Regions from separate parts of the Mucilaginibacter celer genome, predicted to be linked through region 2. Evidence: riboswitches for the same ligand, from Rfam matches in the RefSeq annotation. Region 2 holds a riboswitch; the other holds the start of a gene.
The links. A riboswitch is a leader RNA that binds a small molecule or an ion and turns the genes downstream of it on or off. The one in region 2 is predicted to bind cobalamin.
Positions count from the first base shown of each region.

Region 1: linked by a shared signal. The riboswitch ahead of HYN43_RS21835 (TonB-dependent receptor plug domain-containing protein) and the one ahead of metE (5-methyltetrahydropteroyltriglutamate--homocysteine S-methyltransferase) in region 2 are both predicted to bind cobalamin.

Region 1 is NZ_CP032869.1:5,291,953-5,303,474, forward strand. It holds gene HYN43_RS21820 (translocation/assembly module TamB domain-containing protein) at 1-2,315, shown strand, start outside; tRNA gene HYN43_RS21825 (tRNA-Ala) at 2,378-2,454, opposite strand; gene HYN43_RS21830 (PQQ-dependent sugar dehydrogenase) at 2,718-3,893, shown strand; cobalamin riboswitch at 4,237-4,438, shown strand; gene HYN43_RS21835 (TonB-dependent receptor plug domain-containing protein) at 4,544-6,619, shown strand; gene HYN43_RS21840 (YncE family protein) at 6,621-7,766, shown strand; gene HYN43_RS21845 (cell surface protein) at 7,797-8,684, shown strand; gene HYN43_RS21850 (DUF5074 domain-containing protein) at 8,717-10,042, shown strand; gene HYN43_RS21855 (DUF5074 domain-containing protein) at 10,068-11,192, shown strand; gene HYN43_RS21860 (T9SS type A sorting domain-containing protein) at 11,270-11,522, opposite strand, start outside.
Region 2 is NZ_CP032869.1:2,458,873-2,470,394, forward strand. It holds gene metE (5-methyltetrahydropteroyltriglutamate--homocysteine S-methyltransferase) at 1-1,145, opposite strand, end outside; cobalamin riboswitch at 1,333-1,523, opposite strand; gene HYN43_RS09805 (glycoside hydrolase family 32 protein) at 1,598-3,133, opposite strand; gene HYN43_RS09810 (aldo/keto reductase) at 3,253-4,236, opposite strand; gene HYN43_RS09815 (putative quinol monooxygenase) at 4,248-4,538, opposite strand; gene HYN43_RS09820 (NAD(P)H-dependent oxidoreductase) at 4,510-5,142, opposite strand; gene HYN43_RS09825 (LysR family transcriptional regulator) at 5,247-6,149, shown strand; gene HYN43_RS09830 (hypothetical protein) at 6,205-6,522, shown strand; gene HYN43_RS09835 (histidine kinase dimerization/phosphoacceptor domain -containing protein) at 6,582-8,474, opposite strand; gene HYN43_RS09840 (ImuA family protein) at 8,846-9,568, shown strand; gene HYN43_RS09845 (Y-family DNA polymerase) at 9,575-11,074, shown strand; gene HYN43_RS09850 (error-prone DNA polymerase) at 11,081-11,522, shown strand, end outside.

The sequences.
Region 1 (11,522 bases), 2.8 Mb from region 2:
GCCTTTTTATAAAAGACATCAACATTACCAACTTTTTGAAACATGATAGCCTTAACTTCAACATCAAGCTTTCGGATAAAAACGCCGTAAACCAGCTGGATTTGTACGGCCTTGTGGAGTTTGGGCGCGATACAACGGCCAAACTTGCACTGCTGCCATCGGATGTGATACTGGAAAAAGAGAAATGGAAAATAGAAGATAAGGTGCGCATCCGTTTGCTGGATGGCAAAACGCAGATCTCGGGCTTCGAGCTGTCAAACGGACCGCAAAAAGTGTTTATCGATGGTTTTATATCTGATAACCCGGCCGATGAGCTGAAGCTTACCTTCCAGAAGTTTAACATGCGTACGCTTAACCAGCTTACCAAAACATCGGGCATATTTTTACACGGATATCTTGACGGGGATATTAAGGCCACATCGGTACTGAAATCGCCCGGCGTTGATTCACATCTCACCATCGATTCGCTTACCATGAACAAAACGCTGGTGGGCAATGTAAAGCTTACTTCAAGCCTGGGTAATGATCGTAAAAAGGCCGATATCAGCATGAATATTATTAACCGTGGCCTCGAGACAATGAACATCGGCGGTTCATATTATTTTGCCCGCGACAGCGTTGAAAACAATCTTGATTTTGATGTAAAAATGAACCAGACCGAGGCCATTATATTTGAGCCTTTTGTAAAAGACCTGGTATCAAACCTCAAGGGTCATATCTCAACCGATTTGAAGCTTACCGGCAAACTCTCCAACCCGCAACTTAACGGTAACCTTACCCTGGTTAACACCGGGCTTACGGTTAACTATTTAAAAACGGCCTACACTATTAATAACAGGCTTGATGTTAATAACAGCATTATCAGCCTTAAGGATGTGGTGTTGCACGATATTAAAAAAGGCATAGGCACCGCTAATGGCACGGTGAATTTGAATAACCTATCTAACCCGGATATTGATGTTACCTTGAAAGCCGAAAACCTGATGGCGCTGAATACCAGCTTTAAGGACAACCACCTTTATTATGGTACGGCTTATGGTACAGGCACTTTCAGTTTTAAAGGCCCGGTTGATAACATGAAAATTGATATCACGGCCAGCACCAATGCGGGCACGGTATTTAACATCCCGCTCAATACCTCATCAACTGCCAGCAATTATGATTTTATAACCTTTGTAAGCCATAGCGATACCGCCAAAGTTGCCCCCAAAGAAAAGGCATTTAACGGCGTTACCCTTAATTTTGATTTAAGCGCCGACGAACAAACCACTGTACGGATAGCAACTGATTACGGCAGACTGGAAGGCAGCGGCGTTGCGCACAACCTGAAACTGAACATCAACAGCCTGGGCGATTTTGAAATGTACGGCGATTACCTCATCTCGTCGGGCAAGTTTGAGTTCACGGCCAAAAACTTTATCAGCAAAAACTTTACGGTAAGCCAGGGAGGTACCATCAGGTGGACAGGCAACCCGTCAAACGCAGAGATTAACCTGCGTGCACTATACGAGGTGCGTACTACCAAAGCGCCGCTGTATGCAGCCGCGGGTTTACAGGCACCATCTGCCGGACAGCAAACCCTGGTACAGGCCGAACTGATCCTGACCAAATCGCTCTTGCAACCAACCATTGATTTCGACTTTAACTTCCCTACAGATCCATCGGTTAAGGATGATCTTGCCACCTATCTTGCCGACGCCAATAACCGCAGCCAGCAGGCCATCAGCATTATAGTACGTCGTAACTTTACGGCTAACAGCAACGATTTAACAAACCAGGTATTAGGAACGGCCGGCGAGGCGGCAAGCGAGTTTGCATTTAATAAGCTGAACAACCTGATTGCACAATCAAACATCCGTAACTTCGATTTAAATATCCGGTCGTTTAGTGATGCCAGTATTGCAGCGCGTTTTTATGATAACCGCTTATCCTTTAGCGGCAGCTTGTACAGCAACAATGGCTCGAACGATTTGTTCAACAGCAATAACAACAACCTGTTTAACCAAAAATTCAATACCCTGACACGGGATTTTGAGATCCTATATAAAATCCGGCGGGATGGCAACCTTACCGCGCGCTATTCATACCGGGCACTAAACAACGTAACGCTAAGTAGTTTAACCGATGCCTCACTTACCCAGTATGTAAATGGTTTTGGCCTGGTATATCAACGGGATTTTGACACTTTCGGCGAGTTTATCCGCAATATTTTCAGGCAGGGCCGCCGGAAGAATGCCCCAATTAACCCTAACCCGGTTCCAAACCCTAATTCATCAACCCCGGCAGTAAAGCATGATGAGGATGAGGATCAGTAAACATTCAGATTAAAAGATTTGATAAAAAAAAGCACCTGCTTTTGCAGGTGCCTGATATTTTGTGGTGGAGAATATCGGAGTCGAACCGATGACCTCTTGCATGCCATGCAAGCGCTCTAGCCAGCTGAGCTAATCCCCCGTTGGTGGGCTGCAAATATAGTATAAGTTGCACATATCTAAAATATAATTTATTTTTTTTAGCAGGCGCAATTTAACATCCTCTTAATCATTAGTTTTTTAAAACCTAACCTCTAATCTCCACCCTCTAATCACTAACACCCCCGTGTAACGAAACCCATACACAAAAACCACCCTGCATTTTATTTTGTTGGTTATATTTGAGTCCGACATCTGTATTGTTAACAGTTAATCATCATGCCAATAACCAACAAATCTATTTTAATGGCTGCTTTATGCGCGGGCGCTTTCATCGGGCAGGTAAAAGCGCAGTCGTTGCCGCCGGTTGAAACCCAGAAAGCAAACAGCGATTATAAACCTGCCGTTGCGGGCCAAACCCGCATAGGCGGTACGCAAACCCAAACCAAACTAAATGTTATGGTGATCAATAAACAACTTAAATCGCCATGGGCTTTGCGTTGTTTGCCTGATGGCCGCTTTTTAATTACCGAGAAAGGCGGTGCCATGAAGATATTAAAGGCCGATGGCAGCTTTGATAAAAACATTACGGGCCTGCCTGCCATTGCCGTTGGCGGCCAGGGCGGTTTGCTGGATGTTAATTTCGATTCGGCATTCGCTAAAAACCGCACCTTATTCTGGACTTACTCTGAGCAGGCTGATGGCGGTTTTCAACTGGCCGTAGCTAAAGGACAACTCTCTGCCGATGACAGCAAGCTTGAAAATGTACAGGTAATTTACCATGCCAAACCGGCTTATAATGGTCATTTGCAGTTCGGTTCGCGCGTGGTGTTTGATAAGCAGGGCAATTTATTTGTAAGTACCGGCGAGCACGGTGCCGAGGATATCCGCATGAAAGCCCAGGATCTGGGTGCCGCAGTAGGCAAGGTTGTACACATTACCCGCGATGGCAAACCTGTTCCCGGCGGACCATTTGCCGGCAAGAGTGGTGTGTTACCCGAAATTTATGCCTATGGTTTACGTAATCCCGAAGGCATGACCATGAACCCTTTAACCGACGAGTTATGGGAAGCAGAATTTGGCCCGCGGGGTGGCGATGAGATCAATATCATCCGGCCGGGTAAAAATTATGGCTGGCCGGTGGTTACTTATGGCATTGAGTACAGCGGGAAACAGGTAGGGGACGGCATCCAGCAAAAGGAGGGCGTTACACAGCCAATATATTATTGGGATCCGAGCATCTCGCCCTGTGGCATCACTTTTTACACCGGCAACCTCATTCCCGAATGGAAAAACAATTTGTTTGTTGGTGCCCTCGGCGGCTCGCATATTGCCCGCCTGGTGATTAAAAACAACAAAGTAGTGGCCGAAGAACGCTTGCTTAAAGATAAAAACGAACGCTGGCGATCATTAGTTACCGGGAAGGATGGCGCTTTGTACGGTGTTACTGATAATGGTAATTTATATAGGATAGGGAAGTAATATTTGCTTTAACGTCATGCCGATTTATTTCGGCATCCCACAGGAAAGGTAGCCGCGCTGCTTAGCATGGTTGCTTAGCAAGTGGGATGTTGAAACAAGTTCAGCATGACGTTTAAAATGGGTGTCATGCTGAGCGCGTCGAGGCATGGTGGGCAGGGCCTTTACGCGCGACTCTTCGACAGGCTCAGAGTGACAGGCCCGCCCGCCTAATCTCATATTCTCTTTCATAGGCCTGGCTTTTACTTACCTCAATGACATTTCTGTTTTATCCCTCCCCAACACACCCCACCCCTCCCAAATGGTCATTTTACATTCCCCATTATTTAATTAAAACTTTAATACATACCTTTGCCTTGCTTTTGGTTCACGGATACAATTAACACCCGTGATTAAAAGGGAACCCGGTGTAAATCCGGGACTGTCCCGCAGCTGTAAGCTCCATAACACCAAAGCCCATTCTTATTGTCACTGTTAGCCGTTTGGCTGATGGGAAGACAGGGCCGGGGGGAGTAAGTCAGAATACCTGCCATAGCACATATTGATTCATAGCTTTCGGGGATTGAAGCTGGAATGAGGATACCTTTCGTGTATTTCATTTTTTGTTATTCGTCGTTCTGTTTGCTGTGAGGTTTTTTTAACCCACAACACTCATGGATTTAACTGTGCGCCAAACGCCCGCAAAGCGTAATGGCTGTATTCAAGGCATCGTATGGCTTGTTTCCTTCGGGATGGCAAGCGTTTTTTGTTGTGCGCAGGTTTCGGCACAAAACCGGGTTGTAAAAAAAGATACCACTCAGAAAGATTCAGCCAAAATTCATCAGCTTAAACAGGTAGAGATAAAAGGTGCCAAAGCCGATGTTCGTAATATTTCCCCCACACCGGTTCAGGTTTTAAAAGGCGAGCAGCTGCAAAGGCTCAATAGCCTTTCGGTTGCCGATGCGCTCCGGCTTTTTAGTGGTGTGCAGTTGAAAGATTATGGCGGCGTTGGTGGTTTGAAGACAGTTAACATCCGAAGCCTTGGCAGCAGTCACGTAGCTATATTTTACGATGGTGTAGAACTGCAAAACGCCCAGAACGGGCAGGTTGACCTTGGTCGTTTCTCGCTCGATAATATGGACGAGGTTGATCTTTACAACGGCCAGAAAAGCGAAACGTTCCAGGCGGCCAAAGGTTTCTCGGCGGCCAGTTCCATCTACCTGCAAAGTGCTAAGCCTAAATTTGAGCCAGACGAGCATACGCATATCCGCTTCGGCTATAAAACAGGTTCGTTCGGGCTTAATAATCCTTCTGTACTGTGGCAGCAAAAGATCAATAAAAACACCTCTGCCTATTTCAGTACCGAATGGATAAAAGCCAACGGCCGTTACAAGTTCAGGTATACCAACGGCGTTTATGACACCACGGCGGTACGTAACAATACTGATGTAGAATCATACCGGGTTGAAGGTGGTATCAACAGCTATTCGGAAAGCGGCGAATGGAATGTTAAGGTGTACAGCTATACCTCAAACCGCGGGCTGCCGGGCGCTATCGTATCTAATAAATTTAACTATACTCAGCGCCAGTGGGACCGCAACCAGTTTATCCAGGCCAACTATGAAAGTAATTCGCACAAGCGTTACACCATAGGCCTCATTGCAAAATATGCTGATGATTATCTGCGCTATCTCGACCCCGAATTTGTTACTACCACTGGCTTTTTAGATAACCGTTTCAATCAGCACGAGCTTTACTTTTCAGTAGCCAACCGTTATCGTATTTTGCCGGTTTGGGATGTTGATCTATCTACTGATTATCTGCGCAATACCCTCGATGCAAACCTGTATCGTTTCCCATATCCAACACGCAACCAGGAGCTGGTTTCTTTAGCCTCGCAGCTTAAGTTAAAACGCTTTAACCTTCAGGCATCTGTATTGGGCACTTTTGTTGATGATCGGGTAAAGTTGTATGAAGGTGCCGGTAATAAAACAGAATACACTCCGGCGGTGACGGCATCATTGCAGGTCTCGCCTGATTTGATGTTGCGCGCCTTTTATAAAAACATTTTCCGCCTGCCTACCCTTAATGAGCTTTATTACACCTTTGTTGGCAATACGCTGCTTAAACCCGAATATGCAAAGCAGTACGATATCGGCGCTACCTATAACCGCCATTTTGTTGATGGATTTATCTCTTCATTCTCCATCCAGGCCGATGCTTATTATAACAAAGTAAAAGACAAGATCATCGCCGCCCCCGGCCTAAACCTGTTCAGGTGGACTATGTATAACCTGGGCGATGTTAATATCAAAGGCGCTGAAGTAAATATGCAGCTTGCCAAACAGGTTTCGCGGGATCTTAGCTTGAATGCTACCATCAACTATACCTGGCAGCAGGCTTTTTATACCGATAACGGGATAACCTATCACTATAACATCCCTTACGTGCCAACCAACAGTGTGTCGTTTACGGCATCGGCAGATTATAAAAGTTTCGGCTTTAATTATAGCTACCTGTACACCGGTTCGCGCTACAGCCAGCTGAGCGATGATCAAAACCATATTTATAACTACTTACAGCCATGGTATACACATGATTTGGCTGTAAACTACCTCACCAAAATTTACAGGCATAAAACCCGGTTCAGTATCGAGGTAAATAACATCCTGAACCAGGACAGGGAGATCATTGCCAACTTCCCGATGCCGCGGCGCTTTTACCGCTTTAAACTAAGTTATAGCATTTGATATGATAAAGAAATTTAAAATAGCCCTACATCTACCCGTTGCACTGTTTGTGGTATTACTTGCGGTATCGTGCCGCAAGGCCCCGCAGGTAATACCCGGGCAGGTTGAACAAATTTTTACCGGTGATGCCTCAAGCACCATCAAGGGTATGTACCTGCTTAACGAGGGCAACATGAACATGAACAAAGCCTCGTTGGATTTTGTGAACTTCCGCACCGGTATTTACGAGCGCAATATTTATAATAAAGCCAACCCGGCAGTAACTAAAGGGTTGGGGGATGTAGGTAATGATATTGGCATCTATGGCTCAAAAATGTATGTGGTGGTCAATATCTCTAATAAGGTAGAGGTGTTGGATGTTAAAACTGCCAAAAAATTAGGGCAGATAGATATTGTAAACTGCCGCTATGTAACTTTTCATAACAACAAAGCCTATGTAAGCGCCTATCTGGGTAAAGTTGGCGATCCTAAAGCGCCCAATGGTATCGTTGCCGAAATTGATACTACCACCTTACAGATCACCCACAGGGTAACCGTTGGCAGGCAGCCGGAAGAAATGGCTATTGTAGGCGAGAAATTATATATAGCCAATTCGGGCGGCTATAGTCCTACCGATTACGAACGTACTGTTTCAGTGATTGATCTGGCTTCGTTTACCGAAACCAAGCGCATTGATGTAGCCATTAACCTGGACAGGGTAAAAGCCGATAAATACGGCGACCTGTACGTAACCTCCCGCGGCGACTACTATACTATCCCATCCAAATTATTTGTAATAGATACCCATACGGATGCAGTAAAAAAGGTATTTGACATAGCTGCCAGCAACCTGTGGATTGATGATGATATCGCCTACATCTACAGTACCGAATGGAGTTATCCGCAACAAAAAAATACTATCAGTTATTCGATGCTCAACGTCAAGGACGAAACCGTGCTGAGCAGCAAATTTATTACCGATGGTACCGACCAGAAAATTGTAGTACCCTACGGCATTGCCGTTAACCCCCTAACCAAAGATGTTTTTGTTACCGATGCCGGCAATTACGTGGCATCGGGTACGCTTTATTGTTTCGACAAAAACGGCCGCAAAAAATGGCAGGTAGTAGGGGGCGATATCCCGGCGCACATGGCCTTTGTTTATTAATCCAGTTCATTTTAAATACAACCAGCTTTTATGAAAAAACAACAACTTAAACTACTGATACTTCTCGGCGCGTTGTCCGCCTTTACCTGGGCATCCTGCACAAAGGATAAAACTACCGAAGTTAAACCGCAGGAAGCTCCGATCCGCCCGGTTTCCCCCTCAAGTAATGCTTACGTAACCACTTTGTTTGATTTCAACCCTGCACCGGGGCAGTTTACTAATACCGGCTTAGGTGATACTGCGGCGGCTAAAGCAACCCTTAAAACAGATCAGGGTTTGGTAAGCCTTGGCGGCTGGGGTGGTTACATTGTTGTAGGCTTTGATCATACCGTATTGAACGCCGATGGCAAAACAGATTTTGTGGTTTACGGCAACGCCTTCGAAAAATTTGCCGAACCCGGCGTGATCTGGGTAATGCAGGATAAAAACGGCAACGGCAAACCCGATGATACCTGGTACGAGATTGAAGGAAGTGCATCGCACAAGGATGGCTACATACGTAACTACTCGGTAACCTACACCCGCCCGGCCTGCGATACCTGCAGCGTACCATGGAAAGATAATAAAGGCAATACCGGCGTGGTACAAACCAACATATTCCACACACAAGCCTACTACCCTATCGGCATTAAAGCAAATACCTACACTTTAACCGGAAGCCTGCTGCCATCAAGCAATATCAATATGGATGACCCAACTTTTATCACCAGCGCATCATTTGATTATGGTTATGCCGATAATACAGGTGGTGGCGACAAGATTGATATCAGCAGCGCCATTGATGATAAAGGCAATAAAGTAAGCCTTAAAGGTATCGACTTTATTAAAGTACAAACCGGCATCCTGGCCAATATGGGCTGGCTGGGCGAGCAATCAACCGAGTTTACCGGTGCTGCCGATCTGAGCCTGCTTAAATAATTACGCACTAATAGTTTAAACTCAATATTATAATGAAAAAAACAAGTACTCTTAAATTAGGAATCGGCGTGTTGGCCCTTTCTTTAATGGCTTTGGCATCCTGCAAAAAAGATAACACCGAAGGCCTGGTAACCAAACTGGCCATCACATCGGCCGGCGGCAATGATACCACCAGCGTTGGCAGCGCTATTACATTTACCCCAACCGTAAGTACTAAAACAGGCGTTACCTATAGCTGGACGGTAAACGGCATTGTAAAAGGAACCGGCGCTACATTTACCTACAGGCCTGAAGCCCGCGGAGATTACCAAATTGCTTTTAAAGTTATTGCTGCCCTTAGCTCGGATGTTATTAATTACAAGGTTCACGTTTACGCTAAATACGAAAATGGCTTTTTTATAGCTAACGAAGGCTGGTTTGGCCATGGCACAGGCACCCTGAGCTTTTACCGCTTTAACACCCGCGCAAAAGAAGACAGCATTTTTGAAAAGGAAAATCCCGGCAAAAACCTCGAACCAAAAACATCCTCTTTGGAGTATGGAACCATCTTTAACAACAAACTGGTACTGGTATCCAAATCGGGCGGGCCGGTTGTTGTAACCGATGCTTACTCGTTAAAACAGCTGGGCCGCATCCCTGCAGCCGGTGGTAAAAACTGGATGGCATTTGTTGGCGTGAGCGATACCAAAGGATTGTTAAGCTCTGGCGATGGTATTTATCCATTCAATTTAACAACCTATACAACAGGCACCAAATTAGCAGGCATCAGTGGCACCGTTGGCGATATGATTAAAGCCGGAAATTACGTGTTTGCTTTATCAGAAACTGATGGTGTTGTTGTGATAAACGCGGCTACCAATGCAGTAGTTAAAAAAATTGCCGGGATGGATGTGGCATTTGCCAAAACTCCGGATGGCTCTGTTTGGGCTGCCGGCAGTACATCGCTCATTAAAATTAACCCCTCAACACTGGCTGTTACTACTGTTGCCTTACCTTTTACCGCTTACGGCACCTGGTTTGCATGGCATCCGGGTTCAATTACCGCATCAACCAAAAACAATACGGTTTATATTGCCAACAACGGTATGTTTAGCGGTGCTACTACCATTTATAAATATGATGGTACCGCTGCCTCTGTACAAACACCGTTAATTACTATTCCGGCAGGTAAAGAGCTTTATGGTGCAGGTGTTAAATATATCCCTCAAACAAATCAGCTGGCGGTAACCACTGTCGAGTCGGGATTTGGGGCCCACTTCGCTGCCAACAATCTTTATTTTTATAATACTTCGGGTACGCTTGCGCGTAATCTTACTTATTCGGGCTATTACTTCCCGGCAACACCTTTTACTTATTAATCATCTAAAAAAATAAACATCTACCATGAAACTAATTACAACCCGGTTTGGGGCATTGGCGCTTGCTGCTTTCATATTGGCAGCAAGCTCCTGTAAAAAAGATCAGGCCGTTAATCAGCAGCAAAACTTAGCTAACGGGAAAAGCCTGAAGGCACAATCGTTAGGCAAATATGATAACGGTTTCTTTTTAATAAACGAAGGCTGGTACGGCCATGGCACGGGCAGCGTAAGTTTTTACAGCTTTGCAACCGGCACCAAACAGGATAGCATTTTTACCAAAGAGAACCCCGGCAAAAATTTAAACCCGGCAACCTCAACACTCGAGTATGGAACCATCTTTAATAATAAACTGTTCCTGGTATCAAAAGTTGGCGGCCCGGTGGTGATTACTGATCCATATTCGCTGGTTGAGCTTGGTCGCATTGCCGCTGTGGGCAGCAATAACTGGCAGGCTTTTGTTGGGATTGATGCTACCAAAGGGTTGTTAAGTTCGGCTAATGGTGTTTATCCCTTTAATTTAACAACATACACTACGGGTACCAAACTAACCAGTGTTACCGGCAGCGTTGGCGATATGATTAAATCGGGAAATTACATTTTTGTATTATCGCAGAGTAAAGGCGTGGTGATACTTAATGCAGCCGATTATTCGGTGGCCAAAACCATATCCGGCATGGTGGTTGCGTTCACCAAAACTCCCGATGGTTCTGTTTGGGCAGCGGGCGGTACATCGCTTATCAAAATCAATCCATCTACATTGGCGGTAACTACCATTACTTTGCCTTTTACGGCAAACAGTACCTGGTTTGCATGGCATCCGGGCTCTATCACGGCATCAACCCAAAACAATACGGTTTACATTGCCAATAACGGCACTTTTAGCGGTGCAACTACCATTTACAGGTATATTGATGGCAATGCAGCTTCGTTAACAAATCCGTTTATAACAATCCCGGCGGGTAAAGAACTTTATGGTTCAGGGATAGGATATATTCCGCAAACCAATCAATTGGCAGTTACTACGGTAAAATCGGGCTTTGGTACCAATTATGGCGTTAACGACCTTTATTTTTACGATTTAAATGGCAACCAGGTAAGCGATCTGCCTTATTCGGGCTATTATTTCCCGGCTATCCCGGTATTTCATTAATAACATACCCCTGTTAAACAACAAAGCCCCTTAATCTTAACTGATAGGGGCTTTGTTGTTTGTATAAACTATTAAACTTACTGCTTGCTTATTTTAAGTACCTGGGTTGTATTATCAGCATACCTGATATTTACAATGTAAACACCCCGGTTAAAATTACTGATATCGAGCGGAGCGCTGTTTTTGCCTGCCTGCGCCTGCCCTTTTTGCTTTAACATAGCTTTACCGGCCATATTGGTTACGGTAAGCTCGTAACCCAGGTTTTTTTGCGTTGTAAAAGCCACCGAAGCACTGCTTGCCGTTGGGTTTGGATAAATGGTAGCAAGCGGC
Region 2 (11,522 bases):
AGGCTGCCATCGCTTACGTTAGAGTCCGATAATTTGGCCAGCAATGCCACCTCGTTTATTTTTTGACGGGCAAAGGCCAGCCATTGTTTAATTTCGGGAGTAAGTACGGCCTCGTTAGTTTCGTTTTGCAAATCGCAGGGCGAGTGAATTAACGAACATGAGGGGGCTATCCAAACACGGTCGGCCCCTATCCCATCTATAGCTTTTTTGATGATGCCGAGCGAATTAACAAAGTCGTTTTTCCAAACGTTGCGGCCGTCAACCACACCTAAAGACAGTATTGTTTTGGCTTGCAGATGAGTAATTACCTCATCCAACTGCTGCGGAGCGCGCACCAGGTCGATATGCAGGGCATCAGCCGGTAATGAAGTTGCCAGGGCGGTATTATTGCCCAATTGCTCAAAATAGGTTGCCAGCATTATTTTTAGCGATGGAAACTCTTTTTTTATCGCCTTGTAGGTTTCTTTGAAAACCTGCTGTGTTTTTTCATCCAGATCAAGAGCTAAAAACGGCTCATCAAACTGGATCCATTCAGCGCCCAAAGCCTTTAGTTTACCCAAAATATCGAGGTAAACGGGCAACAGGTTTTTAACCAGGTAGATCCTGTTAAAACCGCTCTCCTTTTCTTTACCCAATAACAGGTACGATACCGGGCCAATCAATACCGGTTTGCTGATAATGCCCAATTGCTTAGCCTCGTAAAATTCATCGATAATTTTGGTAGAGAAAAGTTTAAACTGCTGATCTTTATAAAACTCCGGAACGATGTAGTGGTAATTGGTATCAAACCATTTGGTCATTTCCATGGCTACTACATCAAGCCCTTCCTTTTGATAACCACGGGCCATGGCGAAATACAAATCGAGCTCGGCATTGCCTTTTTGGTTAATCACCTCGTGGTAGCGTTTGGGGATAGCACCGAACATCAGGGAATGATCGAGCACCTGATCGTAAAATGAAAAATCGTTTGAAGGGATCAGATCGATGCCTGCTTCTTTTTGCAGCAGCCAGTTTTCTTCGCGGATGTACTTACCTACCGTAAGCACATTTTTTAACCCCGTTTTGCCTGCCCAGTAATTTTCGCAGACTTTTTTTAATTCGCGCCGGCTACCAATACGCGGGTAGCCTAAGTTTTGCGTTAGCATGTCTTTTAATTGATTAAATAAATAAATCGGTTAAAAGCCCTTTAAGCTAAGCTTCGCAATGTTTTGTTGATATGAAAAATTGAGAGAAAAAGGGATGTACAGGCACAGGCCACTACCGGGCATAACACGCCCAATAAAAGCAAGTAAAATCAAAACCCCTCGACCAAAAGCTTCATACCGCGAAAGCATTGTCAATTCAGTAGCAGGCAGGTCTCCTGACTTGTAACATTTTTGCCGCCCTTCCCATTTAAATTAATAAACAGTGGACATAAATTGGCAAAAACCTTTGTGTTACTTACAGTTGCGCGACAGTTAGTGATTTGCACACTATTCCCTATTAATCTACAATTAAGTAAAACCCGTACCGGTTGATGAAGTAAAGTAAAGAACTATGGTGGCAAATATAGTGATATCGGATATTAAAGCGGCCTGGGGGCGAATTAATATTTGTATTACTTATTACCATGGATAGACACCAACCCTGAAACCGATGGCTGCACAATATCCGATACTTTTAATATCTCAATATAAAGATGAGTGTACGGCTTGTGCGGAAAACATACCGCTGTCATGGTAGTTAACCCTCCGTCGGCAAAAAACTCAATGGATGATGCATCGATAATTAAATGAATATCGGATGTTTTAGGAAAAGCTAATCTTGGCGCGTAAGCTGTTTTAGCAAAATTGGGGTTAAAATCCGTTTTGCCGGATGCTGAGCGATCAATGTAGTAATTGCCTGTCTTGTTGTCATATCCGATAACCATCGTTTCGCCCTCGTCGTTTGATAGCTTAATCCTGAAGCCGGGTTTATTGCGAAGCTTTGCATCAAACCTGTACTGCTTATATTGTTTGTTAAGGTTTGCCAAAATATCCTGACCTGCTTTAACGGTTGGTTTTAAAACCAAAGTTTTTGCGGTAAGCGCATTAAGCTCTTTAGCCGGGGCGGAAGCCAGCAATACCTCATTATTAACCGCTTTTAAAGATAATTCGCGGGGGATAGTCATGGCGTTACGCCATTTTTCGGTAGGTACCTGGTTGGCATATTCCCAGTTGCTCATCCAGCCCAGAAAAATTTTGCGGCTGCCTGTATTGCCCCAGGTAATGCCTGCATACTCGTCGGGGCCATAATCCAGCCAGCGGGTTTTGGTATCGCGCGGGGTAAATTTGCTGCCATTAAAATCGCCTGTAAAATACTGCGTTGCCGAACCGCCGTTAGGGCCACCGGGATTAATATTTACAATAAGCACCCAATGTGTTTTCCCATTTAATTTAAGTGGAAACAGATCCGGACATTCCCAAACACCGCCGTGTGCACCTATGGTTGCGCCAAACTCGCTTTCTTTTTTCCATTTTTTTAAATTAGGCGATGAGTAAAAAGTAATCCTGTCTTTAGTAGCCAGCGTCATTATCCATTTTTTTTGCCGGGCATACCACATCACCTTCGGGTCACGAAAATCTTTAATTCCCGGGTTATTCAGCACTGGGTTGCCTGCGTATTTTGTCCAGGTAATGCCATTATCCAAACTATAGGCGAGGCTTTGGTTTTGATAATTATTGGTGCCGGCCTTTTCGCCGTTAGGGTTGTGATGTGTAAAAATGGCCACCAAAGGTATTTTTCCCTTTTTACCCAAGCCCGAAGTATTGTTTGAATCAACAACGGCGCTCCCCGAAAAAATGTAGCCCAGGCTATCGGGATATAAGGCAATGGGTAGCTCTTTCCAATGAACAAGATCGGTACTGGTGGCATGACCCCAATGCATCGGCCCCCATACGGTAGCATCAGGATAATACTGAAAAAACAGGTGGTAGGTATGATTAAAATAAACCATCCCGTTAGGATCATTGATCCAGTGCGCTGCAGGCGAAAAATGAATTTGCGGGCGGTATTGATCCCGGTAGGTTTCAACATCGTGATTTTGAGCCGTGGCTAAACGCGGCAATATAAAGCAAAACACGGCCAGCAGCAGGAGGCGTTTATTAGTCATCATAAAAAGGGAATTAATTGGTTTAACTAAAATAAGTAAAAACAACTATAAACAACTGCTCCCGGATACAAAAAAGCCCCGGCTTCAATAAACCGGGGCCACAACTCAGCTAAAATGAATCCTTATACTTGTTTCAACCAATCACCTATCATTTTCAGCTCATCTTCACTCAAACTAAAGTTCATCGCGGCAGCATTATCAGCAGCCTGTTCGGCATTGCGCGCTCCGGCTAATACAATGCTGATGCCCGGTTGCAGGGTTGTCCAACGTAAAACCAACTGCGAAAGGCTTGCTTTTTTTGCCTCAGCCAGTGGTGTTAACTTATTCAATAATGCCTTTATCTTTTCAGGATCAAACTGCCCGAAATAACCATTGCGGTGGTCATCGGCCTTTAACTTAGCTTCTTTAAAATACTTTCCGGTAAGCAGTCCCCGTTCCAGCGGACTGTAGGCTATAATGCCGATGTTATTTTGAATGGCATAAGGCACCACATCTTGTTCAATGCTACGGTTAAGCATGCTGTAAGGCACCTGGTTTGATGCAAGGCCGATGGTTTTACCGGCCTCCTGCATTTGGCCAAGGCTGTAATTGCTTACACCCGCTGCCCTGATTTTACCCTGTGCTATCAGCTGGTTTAAAGCATCCATGGTCTCATCAATTGGCGTTGTACCATCAGGCCAGTGCAACTGCAGCAGGTCAATGTAGTCGGTACCTAAGCGTTTCAGGCTTTCTTCAACCTCTTTTATCACATTAGCTTTAGCGGCATAACGGTAAACCGGGATGCTTTTGCCATCGGCTCCGGCATCAAAAAAGTATTCGCCTTTCCCCTCGTTACTGCCATCCCATACCAGGCCAAACTTGGTAAGTAGTTGAATTTTGCTCCTGTCTTTACCTTTTATCGCTTCGCCAATCAATTCTTCACTTAAGCCAAAACCATAAAACGGCGCTGTATCAAGCGTGGTAACACCATGATCTAATGAGGCATGGATAGCATTAATCGAATCCTGTTTTTCATTACCGCCCCACATGGTGCCGCCTATGGCAAAAGCGCCGTAAGTAATGGCCGATAAGGCGAGGTCTGTATTTCCTAATTTCCTGTATTCCATTGTTTTGTTAATTATGCAACACGTTGCGTTTTGTAAACTATTACCTCACCATCCAACATTTGGCCGGCTTGCTGGCCAAATTGCAGGTAATGTGGTTGTTGTGTATGCTGTTCAAAGCCAGCGGCATCCTGCCATATTTCATGAAAAATGAACAGGTTTTCGTTTTCATTGTCCTGGTACAGTTCGTATTGCTGGCAGGCTGCTTCCTGTTTTGAATTGGTTACAAGCTGTTCTAAAATTGGCTTTATCTGGGCGGCATAGCCCGGTTTACACTTAAGCAGTGCGGTTAAGTAAATGTTCATGTTGAGTGTTGTTATTGATAAATAGTTTGTCGAGGTGTTGGCGGTAACGGTCGAGGTCTTTTATAATGTCGGCGTTCTTTTCTACATCATGAAAGTGGATGCTTTCTAACGGCTTCATACCTGTAAAAGCATTCATGCGGTGAAAGCCGAACAGTACGCCTTCGTCAACACTGCGCTCGTTAAAAAACTCTCCGGGTAAGGTAAATGCTTCTTTAGGCGCGTTCCATGAGGTGGTTAGCAGGTACTGTTTGCCATGCAGCATGCCGCCAGTACCATAGTTAACAGTAGGATTGGCTGCCGAGCGGCCATCGCTTTTATAAATACCGTTTTGATGCCCTTCGGTAAATACCACATCAATATATTGTTTAAAACCGTGCGGCAGGCTAAACCACCATACCGGGGTATGGTAAATAATTACATCGGCCCATTTGTAGTTTTCTACTTCCTGTTTAGCATCGTAAGGTTTGTTGATATCGGTATGGCGAACCTCAAAACCGGCGTTATTTTCAAAATAATTTACGGTAGCATCAAGCAGCGTTTTATTAAACCTACCGCCCGAATGGCCAAATACCTGGCCGCCGTTTATTACAAATATGTTCTTCATTTTTAATTTTCTTTTTGTTTGATGATGCAAAATTAATTCGCGCACATCTACTATTAAAATAGTATAAATTATACTTTTGTATCATAATTATAATAGATAAAACCATGGTAAATCTGGAATGGTTCCGCAGCTTTAAGGCTATTTATGAAACCGGCTCGCTTACGGGCGCTGCCGAAGCCTTGTTTATTTCGCAGCCGGGCGTTAGTTTGCATTTAAACTCGCTCGAGGCTTATGTGGGCTATAAATTGTTTGATCGTACCTCGCGCAAAATGGTATCAACCGAGCGGGGCAAAATCCTGTACAACTATGTGCAGGAAGCGGTTTCACGATTGGAGGATGCCGAGCGGCATTTTCATAAAAGCAACGAAAAAGACATACCCACTATTAACATAGGCATGTGTTTTGAAACTTTTCAATTCACGCTCGAATCATACCTGCCTACCCTGCCCTTTAATGTGTTCATCAAATTTGGCGAATACCCCGAAATGCTGGCCGACCTGGATTCGGGCGTACTGGATATGATCATCACCCCACAAAAAGGCGATTACAAAGGGCTTGAATACAAACCCTTTTTTAAAGAAAAAATAGTGGTTATTGCCGGCACCCAAACCAATACTGCTGGTCTCGACCAATTGGTAAGCGAAAATGATGTACAGGGCGTACACAACTGGCTCATTACCCAAAAATGGTATGGTACCGCCAGCGATATGGAGCACCTGCGCCGCTTTTGGCATGCAAACTTTGGCAAACGCCCCGATTTTAAACACAATTACATCGTACCCAACATGAGCTCTATCATTCGCTGCTTAAGCAATGGCAATGGTGTGGCCGTAATTCCCGATTTTTTATCGAAAAAGGAGCTGGACGCCGGGCATGTTCATATTTTATGGGATGGCTTTAACCGGGTAGAGAATACGCTTTATTTCGGCGCCCGTAAAAAATCTATTTACGCTGAGCAAATTAAAATGATTGAGGAGATTTTTGTAAAGGAGATGGTGGGGATTTAGTATGTTTGGCTCCGGGCATCGCAATGTTTTAAACTTACAACCTAAAATCTGATCAATGGACAATATCTCATCAAGAAAATGCCCCAATTGCGGCGCAGGGTTGATACCTGCAAATGCCGATACATTTCAATGCTCGTATTGCGGCAATTTTCTTACCTTAACTTTAACTCCTGAAGAAGCATACCAACCTGTAAGCAATGCCCAAAATGATGCCATTGTGGATACTCCAGAATCTAATGAAGACCTTTTAAATGGCGCAGATACCGAAGGTTCTTCAACCAAAGGGCAGGCAGAAGGTATGCTGGTAGCCTTACTTTTGTTGGCGGCTTTAGTTATAATGGTGGTGGTAATAATTGCAAATAACCGCGGCTAAACGGAGGCGGCGGAAGTTTTAGCTATAGCTTTTTGAAATAGCCGGAGGCATACAAAAAATCAATGATCTAAAACAGCAAACTTCACCGTTATATGTACGCCATTATTGTTTTCGATATAAAAACTGCCGTTTAACTGTTTCGCCAGGCCCTTCATCAAATCCAGCCCGAGCGATTTATGTTCGATAGTTTCATGTGCTGCCGGTAAACCGATGCCATTATCCGATATTTTTAATAATAAATATCCCGGATCATCTTGCTTTAAGGTAATTGTCACTATCCCTTTTTGCTCATTCAAAAATGCGTACTTAATGGCATTTACAATGCTCTCTGTAATAATCAGGCCCAGCGGTACGGCCTGGGCAACATCCAAATCCAAAGGTTCAATATGTTGTTCAAAAACTACTTCATTGCCGCTGTCAAAACTTTCATGCAGGTAACGCAGCAGCTCGCTGATATACCCGGATATGGCAATGGTAGCCGTATTTTCGTCCTGGTAAAGCTTTTGATGAATCAGTGACATGGCCTGCATCCGGCGAAGGCTATCGTTTACCGCCACCCGGGCAGCATCGTCGCTAAGATACACCGATTGCGAATAAAGCAGGCTCGTTACCATTTGAAGGTTGTTTTTTACCCTATGATGTACTTCCTTTATCAGCCATTCTTTTTCTTTAAGCAGTATCTCCTGTTTGTTATTTAGTTTTTCCAGGTAAATATTTTTCTGATCCAGTTCCTGTTGATGGGCCTCCAGCACACGGTTGCTTTTTTGTTTGGTTCGATACCTGCTAAACAGCAAGCCCATAATAATCAGCAATAACACTACACCCGCCAGGGTTATATTCTTTATTTTGTTGGCATTATCAACCTTTACACGCTGCAACTGGTTTTGATTGTTAAGCAATTCAATATCCTTTACTTTTTGAGCGGTTTCGTATTGCACCTGTAATTCTTCTATCTGCCTGCTTTTAGTTTCATTAAAGATCGAATCGCCTAATATTTTATTTTTCATTAAATTTTGTGTGGCAGAAAAATAATTCCCCCCTGCCGAATCTACCTTATAAAGCATTAGATAGATATCTTTAACCGTAGATGCCGAGTTAGTGCCCGGCGAAGCATTTAGTGCCTGTTGCAAAAAATGCCCGGCCTGTGCATATTGCTGTTTATTTATAAAATACCGCCCAAGCTCATAATTAACATCGGTGGTTACTTCATTATCTTTTTTTAATTGCGGGGCCAGTTTAATTAGTGCCAGGTAATATTTATCGGCTTCCCTATTCTGCCTTGCAGCATCATAACAATAGGCCAGTGAGGCAAGCAGGCTTGCTTCCGCGTGTACACCAATTGGTTTGTTTTTAGCTTTGATATCCAGTATGTAGTTAAGAGCCTCATCTTCTTTTTTTAGCTTTATAAGTTCCCGGGCCAAAAAACCGGCGTCTCTGAAAATGTATATATTTCTTCCATCTGTAAACCGCCTGTCTTTAAGTAGCTTTTTATACCATTCCACACTTTTTTCATGCTGACCTAATTCCCTGTACATATTGGCAAGCCTGCTGTAAAAAGTAAGGGCCGCGGCAGTATCATGCGTAGCCTCCATACTTTCTATGGTTTTTAAACCATAAAAAATGGCTTTGCTGAAATTGCCCTTATTGCGGTATGTAAGCCCAAGCAAATCATAAGTATAGTGCAGGTTAGGAAAGCCTATTGCCCTGTAGCGCCGAAGCACCTCCAATAGTTCGGTTTCTGCAATATCCAGTTTGCCCTGTACCAGATGTTTATCGGCAGTGGTTTTTAATGCTTCTATATCCTTTTCCGTATCCCGGTTCAGGGATTTATTACGATCAGCACAGACGGCTACAGGAGCAATAGCAACAGAAACAAACAGTACAAACAGGCCAAGAACCGCCAGGCCGGATGAACGGTGATTAAGAATACTGTAAATGAATTTAAAATTCATAACGATAGCTTCTATTCAGTATTAGCGGTCCGAAGGCACGAGGAGTGTTTCTATTGGATATACAAAAATATGTTTATGTACCATCAATATAATCAGGTACTTATCATATTTTTTAACGATAGTTATTGTGTAGGACTGTTTGTTGTTGTTTTTATTCTTTACAGGAATAGAAAAACATCTTTTTTTACAATTGAAATTGCAGCGTTAAACTCTCAGGTATAAAACATTTCTCTCTAAACTTTTTTCAAAAAGATTTAAAATACTAATATTTTTAGCATTAAATTTGTAAGCATTATTACCGGCAAGGCCATCAGGATTGATTTGCCTGTAATAAATGTTGTTATTGTTAAAGAGAAATAGTTTTTAAACAAATGCCCGATACCCGCCAAAATATCATCAGTAAGCTGCAACAGGATATTTTGCTGTGGGAAGGTTTCAGGCCGCCCTTATCGGGTACTGCCGAAACATTTGGTTTAGGGCCTGTTGAAGCGGCATTTCCAAACGGTGTTTTTCCAACCGGAGCCATTCATGAATTGTTGACCCGGGATATTGGCCAGGCGGCGGCTTCGGGCGGTTTTATTGCCGGTTTGTTATCGGTACTGATGCAGCATGGCGGCGCCTGCATCTGGATAGGCATGGCACAAACCATGTTCCCCCCTGCCCTCAAAACTTTTGGTGTTGAACCTCACCGGGTAATATTTGTAAACCTGCTCCACGAAAAAGATGTACTGTGGGCCATGGAAGAAGCCCTGAAATGCAGCGGACTGGCAGCGGTAATTGCTGAAGTACGTTCGATTGATTTTAAACAATCGCGCCGCCTGCAGTTGGCTGTAGAACAAAGCCGGGTAACCGGTTTTATACTGCGCGATGCCGAACAGCTTAGCAACACCGCCTGCACCGCCCGCTGGCATATCACCCCCCTCCCCAGCCAGCCTGTTGATGGCTTGCCGGGCCTGGGCCATCCGCGCTGGCAGGTTAATTTATTAAAAGTACGTAACGGCAAGCCAGGTAGCTGGGTTATGGAATGGGTTAACGAACAGTTTATAACTCATGCTCCAACCCAACAACAGGAAGCTTTAACACAGGCGGGATAATGAATTATGCAAAAGCGTTTTATGTGTATATGGTTCAGGCATTTGCTTACAGATTGGATAGCTATCCGCCGTCCGGAGCTGAAAGATACTGCTTTTGTAATAGCCGCTCCTGAGCGTGGCCGTATGATCATTACCGCCGCCAGTTTACCTGCAGAGCAACAGGGTATCCATACAGGTATGGCCGTTGCCGATGCGCGTGCCGTTTCGATGGATTTACAGGTTTTTGATGCCGAAGAAGGCAAAGCCGCCAAATTATTGCGTATGCTGGGCCTGCGCTGCATCCGCTACTCGCCTATTGTGGCTATCGACCTGCCTGCCGGGCTTATTATCGACATTACCGGCTGTACCCATCTTTGGGGCGGTGAAAGGGCGTATCTAAAAGAAATTATCCTGAAACTAAGGGATAAAGGCTTTGATGCCCGCGGTGCCATTGCCGATACCGTTGGCGCCGCCTGGGCGGTAGCCCGTTTTGGCCGGATTAGCCCCATTATTGCAGGTAATACCCAGGCTGCTGCCATTTACCCGCTACCTCCCGAAGCTTTACGCCTGGAGGTTGATGTATTGGAGCGTTTGCGAAAACTGGGTTTAAGCACCATAGGCAGTTTTATGCAGATGCCCGCTTCGGTACTGCGCCGCCGTTTTGGCAATGGCATCCTGTTAAGACTAAGGCAGGCGCTGGGTTTTGAAGATGAGCGGCTCATCCCGCTGATCCCTCCCATTCCGCACCAGGAACGTTTGCCCTGCCTTGAACCTATTAAAACGGCCACAGGTATTGAAATAGCCATTCAGCAGTTGTTGGAACAACTTTGCAGCCGCCTGCAAAGCGAAGGAATGGGTGTGCGTAAAGCCGTTTTGAAGTGTTACCGGGTGGATGGTAAAATGGTGCAGGTTGCTATCAGTACCAGTCGCGGCTCACACAGCGTATCGCACCTGTTTAAATTATTCGGCCTGCAGATTGAAAAAATTGAACCGGCTTTGGGTATTGAACTGTTTATACTGGAAGCGCCTAAAGTTGAAGAGATCGACCCGGTGCAGGAACAGCTTTGGGCAAACAAACCGGGTTTGGAAGATACCACCCTGGCCGAACTGCTGGATAAACTGGCCGGTAAAGTTGGTGCAAACACCATCAGCCGGTACTTGCCAGTTGAGCATTACTGGCCCGAACGCTCGGTTAAGCAGGCCGCCTCCTTACAGGAGCAACCGCCAACCAGTTGGCGTACCGACAGGCTACGACCGGTACGTTTACTGGCCCGGCCCGAAACCATTGAGGTGATGGCCCTTATCCCCGATTATCCTCCTAAAATTTTCATGTACCGCGGCAAACGCCACACCATACAAAAAGCCGATGGCCCCGAACGTATTGAGCGTGAATGGTGGCTTGAACAGGGCGAACACCGCGATTATTATACGGTTGAAGATAGTGATGGCTGCCGGTACTGGTTATTCAGATCGGGCCATTTTGATGGTATCGATACCCAATGGTTTATTCACGGATTTTTTGCCTGATGAGTTATGGAATATGCGGAATTACAGGTAACATCCAATTTTAGCTTTCTGCGGGGAGGCTCACACCCCGAAGAACTGGTTGAGCATGCCATCAGCTTAGGCTATAAAGCCATCGCCATAACAGATCGTAATACGCTGGCAGGCATTGTGAGGGCACATCTCATTGCTAAAAAAAACAAGGATGAAAACAAAAATCCCAAAATCCGGTTTATCCCCGCTTGTCGCCTCGATCTGTTGGATGGCCCGAGCCTGCTGGCCTATCCTACCGATAGGGATGCTTACGGGCGGCTCTCCGCTCTGCTTACCCAAGGAAACCTTCGGGCCGAAAAAGGCGAATGTCATTTATATAAAGCTGATGTTTATGAGCACCGGGAAGGCATCATTTTTATCATAGTACCGCCTGATACTTTAAACAGTAACTTTGATTTTGATGAGGATTTTAAAACCA